One region of the Bradyrhizobium sp. CCBAU 51745 genome, then DNA from elsewhere that is predicted to be linked to it. Evidence: riboswitches for the same ligand, from Rfam matches in the RefSeq annotation. Region 1 holds a riboswitch; the other holds the start of a gene.

Region 1 (4,997 bases):
CGGTGGTCAGATCGAGCGGCTGGGTCGGCCCGAGCAGGAAGATGTTGTTGGCCGAGACATCTGCGCCGGTGGCGTACTGGCTGAAGAAGGTCAGGCCGGGAATGGCCTCCCAGGTGTAGCCGACGCGCCCCGTGACGGGCGCCCAGGATTTCGTGAACGGGAATCCCGCGTTCTCCAGCCCGTTGACGTCGGTCGAGTTGCGGTCGAGCCCGATATGTTCGACGCGCAGGCCGCCGATCAGAGCGAATGTCCGCGTCAGCTTCAGCCGGTCCTCGAACGACAGCGCCTCGTTGTCGATCCGCGCGGTCTGCGGCCTGGTCGTGAGCAGGCCATAGAAGCCACGGTCGGGATCGACGAGATCAACGGAATCGCCGGGGAAATTCGCCGCGCCCGGCCGGACGAAATCGAGATAGCTCGACGAAAAGGTCGTGACGAGACGATTTTCGAGGCCCGCGATATCAGCATCCCACGTCAGGTCGGTGATATTGCCGACCAGACGCTGGCTGTGCGCGACATAGAAGCGGCTGCGATCGACCGTATTCGTCGTTGTGTTGAACGCCTCAACCTCGTTGTTGAGCCAGGAGCGCTCCGCGCCGTAGGCATAGGCCTGACTCTTCAAGGTGAGGTCGGGCGCGAGCCCCAGCTCGAAGCCGCCGCGGAGCCACACCTCCTGAGCCACGTTGCGGTTGTCGAGAACGTTGTAGTTGGTGTTGAAGGTGCGATCGTCGATGGTAACAGGGCCGAGATTGGTCCCGTTGAAGTTCGAGATATAAGTGCCCGAGACGATGCCTGCCGTCGCGTGCGAGCCGCTGAAGGCCACGGGCACCAGCGGCGTGCCCCAATAGGCCCGTCCGCGATCCTCGCGATATTCGATCGCGCCCCAAACCTTGAGGCTGTCCGAGATGCGGTAGTTGAGCTGGCCAGACACATCGAACGTCCTGGTGCTGGTATCGTCGGCAAAGCCGTTAAGCGTGGAGCGGCTGATATCGAAGCGGTAGTCCAGCCCCTGCACATTGGTGCTGCCGCCCGAGCCGTAATGCGCGCGGAACGAGTTCAACGAGTCCCAGGAGAAGTCCGCTTCGTTCCGGATCGGCCCAGTGTGCGGCTGCTTGGTAACGAAATTGATCGCGCCGCCGGCGGCGCCCTCGCCCGAGATCAGCGAGGCCGGGCCTTTGAGGATTTCCACGGCTTCGAGATTGGCGGTGTCCATGATCCGCGAGGTCATGTTCTGCGGGCCGATCTTGATGCCGTTGTAGAGCGTGTTGATCTGGCTGTTGGTGAAGCCGCGCATCGAGAAGGCTGAAGGCTCGGCGGGATTGTCGCCGGCGGTGACGCCAACCGCGCCTTGCGCGACATCGGAGACGGTGCGGTAGCCCTGCTCGCGCATGGTCTCGGCGGAGATGACTTCGACCGTTGCGGGTGTCTGTCGCACCGTCAGGCCGAGGCGCGAGGCGCTTTCGGCAACCGCATTGCTGTTGAGCGGCGTCGGCGCCGCATTGTTCGTCACGACCGGTCTTGGCGCGACCTCCGCCGCGGCCGGCTTGCGCGCTGTCGCGCGGCGGGTGCCTGCCGCGTCCCGGGCGGCCGGCTTGGCCTGCTTGCGGGATTGCGGGGGCGACACCTCCACAGCCGGCAGCGTCTCGCGGGCCTGCTGCGCCAAAGCGGCGGGCATATCGACAAACGCAAAAGATGTCAGAGCGGCGGACGCCAGCAAAATGCGGCGTGGTCGTACAATACGGCTGGCAAACACGGTCCTGGACCTCGGAGTGACGTCAGTGGCACGTCACCGCAAACCAAGGTCCATCATCAGGCACTAAGCCTTCCGATGAAGCCTGATGTCTGTACTCCCCGACCGACATCTTCGCGTGTGACCACGGCTGACGGCAGGTCTCCTGGCTCGCGGGTCGTGACCGCTTCGTCGCCTTCCCGGGACCGAGGACCCAGTGGCTTTAAAGACGAAGGATTCACCGCTTACAGTTGCGGGGGCAGCTACGGCATTGGGGACAACGTCCCCGCACCGCATTCCCTTTTCATCCCCTCTCGGGGAAACCGTCGCCAGCATCTAGGATTACGACCAAGACGGAGTCAATGTGCAAGACGCGGCGATATTGCCACAGCCACCAACTTCCCCCGGAGATTGACATGGAAGGCGCGACCTTCCTCTGGCTGATCCGACATGCGCCCGTCGACGGCGTCAAAGGGACGATCCACGCGGCCGATGCGGCGGCGGACCTGACCGATCGCGCGCAACTGGAGGTGCTGCGGTCGCGCTTGCCGCGCGACGCTGCGAGCTATGCGAGCCCTGCGCGGCGCACGATCGAGACGGCGCGCGCCCTGGGGCTCGAACCAGAACTGGTGCGCGAGTTTGGCGAGCAGGATTTCGGCGACTGGACCGGCCGGCGGCATGACGAGCTCGCCAGCAGCGGTGGCGAGGCCTATGCGCAGTTCTGGAACGCCCCTGCACACCAGAGACCACCGGGCGGTGAAAGCTTTGAAGATCAGGTCGCCCGCGTCCGTCTGGGTCTCGCGCGGGTCGGCGCGGGTCCGGCGGCGCTGATTGTGCATTCCGGCACGATCCGCGCCGCGCTGTGCATCGCGCTCGACCTGACGCCGGATGCCGCCTTGCGCTTCGTGATCGATCCGCTGTCGCTGACCCGGATCGACCGGCTCGCGACCGGCTGGCGGGTCTGGTCGGTCAACCAGCGGGTCAGCTAGGCCTGTCAGGCACGTTGGCCTGCGCGAAGGTCGCCATGTCATTGTGGAGCGCGCAGGCCGATCGCACCAGCGGCAGCGCGATCGCGGCGCCAGAACCTTCGCCGAGCCTGAGATCGAGGCTGATCAAGGGCTGCACGTTCAGCGCACGCAACACCAGCCGATGCCCCTGCTCCGCCGATTGATGCGACGGCAGCAGGAATGGCTGGCACGACGGATTGAGCCGCACCGCCGCCAGTGCCGCGACCGAAACGATGAAACCGTCGATCAGCACGGGAATGCGCGCCTGCGCGGCCGCGATGATCGCGCCTGATATCGCCGCGATCTCGAGGCCGCCGACGGCGCACAGGATGTTTTCGGGCGAAGCGCTCGCCACACCGTGGCGCGCGATTGCCGCCTCGATCACGCCCACCTTGTGCGCACGGCCGGCCGCATCGACGCCGGTACCACTGCCCGCGATCTCCTCGGCGCTGATGCCGAGCAGGCTCGCAGCAATCGCCGCAGAAGCCGTGGTGTTACCGATGCCCATTTCGCCGAAGATCAGCAGGTCAGGCTGATGGGCCTTCGCCCGCGCTACCGCGCGCTCGCCGGCCTCGAACGCAAAGGCCAGCTCAGCCGGCGTGAGCGCAGGCTCAACGCTGAAATCGCGCGTGCCGTGGCGCGGCTTGTCCGTGATGATATCAGGCATCGCCTCCTCGGCCAGCGTGCCGGCATCGACAACTTCGAGCGTCGAACCGAGCTCGCGCGCCAGCACCGAGATCGCGGCACCTCCGGACGCAAAATTCGCCATCATCGCGATCGTCACAGCCTGCGGATAGGCCGACACGCCCTGCGCGACGACGCCGTGATCGCCGGCGAAGATGATGATCGGCACGCGCGCGGCGCGCGGGCGTTCGGTCGCCTGCAGGCCGGCAAGCTCGATCGCGAGCTGCTCCAGCCGGCCGAGCGCACCGGTCGGCTTTGTCAGTTGTGCCTGCCGCGCGATCGCCGCTTCGCGGTGGTCGGCGGAGATTTCGGGGCATTTCTGGGTAACCCATTCAGGGAGCATGCTGCCTCGCTTATGGCCTGCGCTTGAGAATGTAGCTGTCCATGATCCAGCCGTGCCGCTCGCGCGCGTCCTGCCGCGCGGCGACGATACGCGGGCCGACCTCAGTCAGGGCGCCGGACAGGATGATCTGGTCGGCCATGCCGAGATAGGCGCCCCACCAGATCTGAAGGCCTTCAGGATCCAGCGACTGGAACGCCGTGCCGCCGTCGAGCATCACGACGACCGTGTCGACGCCTTCAGGCCAGCCGCCTTCGCGCAAGCGGCGCCCGGTCGTCACCAGGAACGGCTCGCCGATATCGTTGAGCGGCAGCGCATGCGCCGCGCACAGCGCCTGGATCGAGGTGATGCCCGGCACCACTTCGATCTCAGGCAAGGGATCGAGCCGGCGCGCGATGCGGAGCGAGGAATCGTAGAGCGAGGGATCGCCCCAGATCAGCAGCGCGACCTTGCCGTCTGCGCCCAGATGATCGGCGATCGTCTGCGACCAGGTCGCCGCGACCGCGTCGTGCCAATCGTCGACGCCCTTGCGGTAATCGGCTTCGCGGGCGTCGCGCACGGGAAGATCGAATTCGGCGATGCGCGTGGTGTCGTTGGTGAGAACTTCGGCGCAAATCGTCCGCCTGAGTTCGGCGAGGTCGGATTTTGCGGCGCCCTTGCGCGGGACCAGGATCAGGTCTGCGGTGTTGATCGCGCCAATTGCCGCGCGCGTAAGCTGCCCGGGATCGCCGCAGCCGATGCCGATCAGGGAGAGGGTCATCATCACGATCCGCCCTCCGCCAGCGCGCCGAACAGGATGACGGCGGCCGTGGAGGCCGCGCCGCCGCGCGCCAGCTGATCGGCCAGCTCGACAACAGTGGTGCGGACCAGACGCTCGTCAGCGCGGCCGAGCGATTCCGCGAACAGCGCCGGCGTGCTCGGCGAGAGGCCATGCTCGATCAATTTCGCGACCAGCGCCGGAAAGGTTCGCCGGCCCATATAGACCACCGTCGTCGCATCGGGATCGGCAAGAGCCACCCAGTTCAAATTGGGCGGCAGCTCGCCGGTGACATCGGCACCGGTCACGAATTGGACCCGGCGCGAGGTGTGGCGACGCGTCAGCGGAATGCCGGCATGTGCGGCGGCGACGCAGGCCGAGGTGACGCCGGGAACGATCTCATAGCCGATGCCGGCCTCGCGCAGCATCTCGATCTCCTCCTCGAGCCGGCCAAAGATGCCGGCATCGCCCGACTTCAGCCGC
Region 2 (4,997 bases), on a different contig from region 1:
GCAGCGACCATGTTGGTTAGCGCAGGCCGAACCTCCTCCCATTTGCGCGTTTTTAGGCCGCAGTCCGGATTGACCCAAAGCTGTGAATCCCGCAAACGCGTCCGAGCCAGCACCATCAGCTCCTTCATTTCGCCCACCTCGGGAACGCGTGGAGAGTGGATGTCGTAAACGCCGGGTCCGATTTGATTTGGATATTCGTATGTCTTGAATGCATCCAGTAGCTCCATTTTCGAGCGCGACGACTCGATCGAAATGACATCCGCATCCATTGCAGCGATCGCAGCGATGATATCGTTAAACTCTGAGTAGCACATATGTGTATGGATTTGCGTTTGATCGGCTACGCCAGATGAGCAGATGCGGAAGCAATCTCCGGCCCAATCTAGATATGCCTTCCAATCCGACCGGCGCAATGGCAATCCTTCGCGGAGTGCAGCTTCGTCGATCTGGATCATGGCCGCACCGGCATTCTCGAGATCGCGGACTTCGTCGCGGATCGCGAGCGCAAGCTGACGGCAGACCTCGCTTCTAGGAATATCATCGCGAACAAACGACCAGTTCAGGATCGTCACCGGTCCGGTCAACATCGCCTTCATCGGCTTACTGGTTAGTGATTGCGCGTAGCGCCACCATTCCAAGGTGATCGGCGTCGACCGTACTACGTCCCCAAACAGGATCGGGGGCCTGACGCAGCGCGAACCATAGGACTGTACCCATCCATTCCTGGTAAATGCGAACCCGGCGAGTTGCTCGCTAAAGTACTGCACCATGTCATTACGCTCGAATTCGCCATGCACGAGGACGTCAATACCGATGTCCTCCTGCCAGCGTACGGCGCGGGCTATCTCCTCCTTGAGGAACCTGTCGTATTGTTCGTCGCTCATCGCACCTCGCGCATGCGCTGCACGAGCATTTCGGACCTCTGTGGTCTGTGGAAACGATCCGATCGTCGTGGTAGGAAAAGCTGGAAGTCCAAAGCGTTTCCTTTGGATTTCGGAACGACGGGCAAATGGGCTGGCGCGCCGGCGCATCGTCTGGCCGATCCTCCTCATCCGGACAGCGACTTTGGTATCATGGATCTTCGGCGAAGTCCGGCGGGCAGTCACAGCGCGTTCCGAATCGGCAAGAGCTAGCCCAACATTCTCGTCGCCTGCGAGTGCCCGCCCTAGGATCGCAAGCTCACGCATCTTCTGAACCGAGAAAGCGAGCCAGCTCTTGACGTCGGACGCAAGCCCGGTCTCGAGTTCAACATCGACCGGCACGTGAAGCAGCGAGCAGGATGGAGCGAGCTGTACACGGTGCCTGCCGAGCTTCGCAATCGCTGGATCGAGCCGCTTCCGGAGCGACGACAAGTTCGAGCGCCATATATTCCGGCCGTCGATGACACCGAGCGACATGACGAGATCTCTTCGGCCGTCAGCAATGATTTGATCCAATAGCTCAGGCGCTCGAACAAGATCAAGGTGCAGACCGGAAACTGGCAGGCTCAAGGCAGTATTCAGATTGTCGCCTAGCGGGCCGAAATAACTGGCAACCATGATCTTGATGTCCGGTCCCTCCTTTGCGAACCGGTTATAGGCATGTAGCAACGATTTTCGTGCCGCCTCATCCAGATCAAGGGCCAGGCAGGGCTCGTCAAGCTGAACCCAACCAGCCCCTCGTTCGGCCAATTCATGCAGAACGTCGATATAGACCGGTATCAGATCATCCAGTAGGGAGAGGGTCTGGAACGCGCTATCGGTACTCCTGCCGAGTTTTAGGAATGTGACCGGCCCGATCAGGACCGGGCGGGTCTGAAAGCCTAGAGCCTTTGCTTCCTCGTACTCTTCAACGGGTTTGCGACTGCACAATCTGAACGCTTGTTCCCTGTAAAACTCTGGGATCATATAGTGGTAGTTAGTGTCGAACCACTTGGTCATTCCCTGCGCGGGTGCGCCAGATCCCCGCGGGCTCTGGCCGCAACTCGCATCCTGATCGTCGCATTGTGATCCGCGGGCCATGGCGAAGTACGTCCTGAGCGAAACGGATTCTCCTTTCGAGGCGTAGATCTCCGGGATGGCGCCGACCATGACACTTGTATCGAGCACCTGATCGTATAGCGAGAAGTCGTTCGACGGAATGATCGTGACGCCGAGAGATTTCTGACGAGCCCAGTTCGCTGCGCGCAGGCCGGATGCGTCCTCGTGCAACTGCTGTTCGCTGATCTTTCCGGCCCAGTAGCTTTCAAGAGCGAGTTTGAGCTCACGCCTTGGACCGATGCGCGGCGTCCCGAGCGTAGCGATTGGAAGAGAGGGAAGAGACATAGCTTTAACCTCTGTTCGGGACAAAGGCCATGGCGGACGCAGGCAGGGGAGTCGCGCGTGCGACGACTGCTTGGCGCACCACCGAGACACCCCGCCCGTGGACCAATATTTTATCGGGGCAGGTCTCCTGGCTTGCTGGTCATCGCTGCTGTCCGGCCTTCCCGAAGCCTTGGAGGCTTCAGTGACATCGTTGGACAGCGGCTCGCCGCTCACAGTTGCGGGGGCAGCGCCGGCATTCGCACCGGCTTCCCTCTTAGCTCCGGATCAAATGGGCACCGGAGAACCTCGACGGCTTGGATTATCGGCAGGAGAACTCTTCCGTCAACCTCTCAGATTGTGTGCCAAGCGAATCTGCGACATCTGTTAGGCGAATGAGCATGCATGCGGCTTCCGATTTTGAGAGGCTCGCCCCGCACCTCCGTTGGCCAGCTGTTTTCTCGGACTGAGGGGTCGACATCGAATAGGCCACGGCACGCGGCGCAATCTAGCAACATGCGCGGCGAGAGGTAGATTTGGCGTGCCAGCCAGACTTCAAAGTCGGGGTTAACTCGGCTTTGTGTCGCTAGCAATCCTGTAGCTCGAACGTCGACGACAACGATAGCGAACCGAACGGTTTTAAATGGCGGCAAACGCACTGCCGATTGTCATCAGGCACTTGGCATCGAGGCGTTCACCTCTCGCGCTGACTATCGGGTACGGCACAAGGATACAACAGCTGCGACGGATACACTGAATGGAAACATCGAAACGGGCGCAGGTCGGAAAGTCGACAAGGAGGGACACAAAATCCGTGCAAATTTCCGCCTATTGCCTGGCACGAAGAATGCAAGCCGTCGGCATGTCCAGTCTCCTCCCGCTGGGCATGTCCAGCTCAGCCGATTGACGCTGTCGCTGGCGAGGGAAGTCAGCGGCACGTGACATAGAGGGGAGCGCCTGCTGGCGCGGGAGAGCTAACGAGGGGTGCCCGCCGCATCTCGGGACTTTTCTTGCGCTCGCTCATAGCAATTCAAGGTCGCCCACTTTGAAAGATGTCTCGATGAAACGCGATAGGCTGAGGCTTATGAAGAGAATGTCTGGAAGACCAGTGCCATGGCTTTGCCTGGGCGGATTTCTAATCTGCCTCGCCTGGCCGGCTGCCAAGAGCAACAATATTCGCGCCAACGACAGCCCCCTAGTCGAACGACTCAAGTCAACTTGGCGAGCGCAAGATGGCGAGACGATAGAACAAATCATCTCCAATGTTTCGATGGTGGCCCAGTTCGTCCCGCAAATGTGGGGCGTTGTTGAACTTGGCCAAAACGACTTTGTTTTCGTTCCGTGGACCAGGCACCGGGACAACAAATCAGACGAACAGTACGTTATCGCTTGGAAAGTCGCGCTCGACGGTACGATTCAACTCGCCTCAACGTATGCGAAGCCGATGGAGTTAGGCTGGCGCGCCCTGGCGCTCTCGCTAATCGCCACTGAAGTCGCAGATGGCGAACGGGGCGCAAATCTTAGCTTTCTGCATGATCCGACCAACTTCAACTTTGTGACTACGCCGCAAGGCCGGCTCGGCGATCTTCTGCGGCACGGCCGCTGCACTATCATCGATCCTGTCGGAGTGGACTACCTACCGAAGCGGAATGACAAGCCGACCGAGAAAGGCGATATGTGGCGCGTTCTGCTCGTGGTGAACTGTAGTATCCAAGGACCACGTTATTTTACATACAATGGGGTCATCTCTTTCGAGAAGACTGAAGGACATGATTGGGAGCCACAATCCTCCTTTGCCAAGCGCATCGCCAAATTTCCTCCTGGCTCCTGGTTCCAACGCACCGAGCCAAACGAAGAGGAAGACTTAGGAGAGCGAAGGCCTTAGCAAATTGTCAAGCAGCGCAACATAGCGGCGCAGCCCGTCCATGGCTGGGCGCGTCGGGCCCTGCTACAAGACAGACCCGCTCCGTTGTTTACGGCTCCACAACTGTCCGGCTGCAGCGGATCGACCCGTCGTGCGCAAGGGTCGGCAGCACGTTTGGTTTTTACCGCCGGTTGTCGAGCTCAGCGGCGCATACTGGCTCGCGACCGATTTGCGAGGGAACCAGCTATCACGCATTATTCGCTGGACCCGTCGAGATGCCTCCAGCACGAGGCCGATTCGGCGCGTGCGCCGCGCATCGCGTGACTGAGTAGCATACGTAACAGCGTGAGCATATCGGCTCGAGGCTGCACCAAGGTCGCAGTTCTGCGACGAAAGCGACGAGGAAGTTACCGCGAACGGGGCAGCGGTAGCGACCCCGGCATACCCGCTGAGCGCCTGCACGTTTCCGAGTGCGCAGAGCAGGAAGCTCCGGGGCCGTACGCGAGAACGTCGAGGACCAGACTGGCTCGGCCCTTAGCTTTCCTCGCACTCATTCGTCTGCACGCATAGATCCGGATTCGAAACATAGGAAAGCGCGTCTTTAGCTTTGCTCCAGCTGACACCGCCTCTTATTGCGAATCCGGCTCTGAGTCGGGCACCTACTTCAAGTGCGGAAGACGAGACCGGTACTTCCCGAACGGCCGCGAGCATGTCATTCCAATCATGCAGCCAGGTGCTTAAGAATGATGCGTAGCTTGAGTCGGCAACCGCACCGAAGCTATCCGCCCCGCGCGCGGTGATGCGCAACGCCTATTGTAGACTGAAGCCTCGCACTGAATTGCATCAGGATGCTC

Evidence for each region. A riboswitch is a leader RNA that binds a small molecule or an ion and turns the genes downstream of it on or off. The one in region 1 is predicted to bind cobalamin.
Region 2: another riboswitch for cobalamin. It lies ahead of metE (5-methyltetrahydropteroyltriglutamate--homocysteine S-methyltransferase); the one in region 1 lies ahead of XH98_RS27650 (TonB-dependent receptor).

The regions. Positions count from the first base shown of each region.
Region 1 is NZ_LBJP01000086.1:203,141-208,137, forward strand. Features, by position in the region: gene XH98_RS27650 (TonB-dependent receptor) at 1-1,750, opposite strand, end outside; cobalamin riboswitch at 1,866-2,069, opposite strand; gene XH98_RS27655 (histidine phosphatase family protein) at 2,143-2,715, shown strand; gene cobT (nicotinate-nucleotide--dimethylbenzimidazole phosphoribosyltransferase) at 2,708-3,760, opposite strand; gene cobF (precorrin-6A synthase (deacetylating)) at 3,771-4,520, opposite strand; gene cobA (uroporphyrinogen-III C-methyltransferase) at 4,520-4,997, opposite strand, start outside.
Region 2 is NZ_LBJP01000093.1:65,657-70,653, reverse strand. Features, by position in the region: gene metE (5-methyltetrahydropteroyltriglutamate--homocysteine S-methyltransferase) at 1-2,303, opposite strand, end outside; cobalamin riboswitch at 2,404-2,606, opposite strand; gene XH98_RS36685 (nodulate formation efficiency C protein) at 3,340-4,164, shown strand.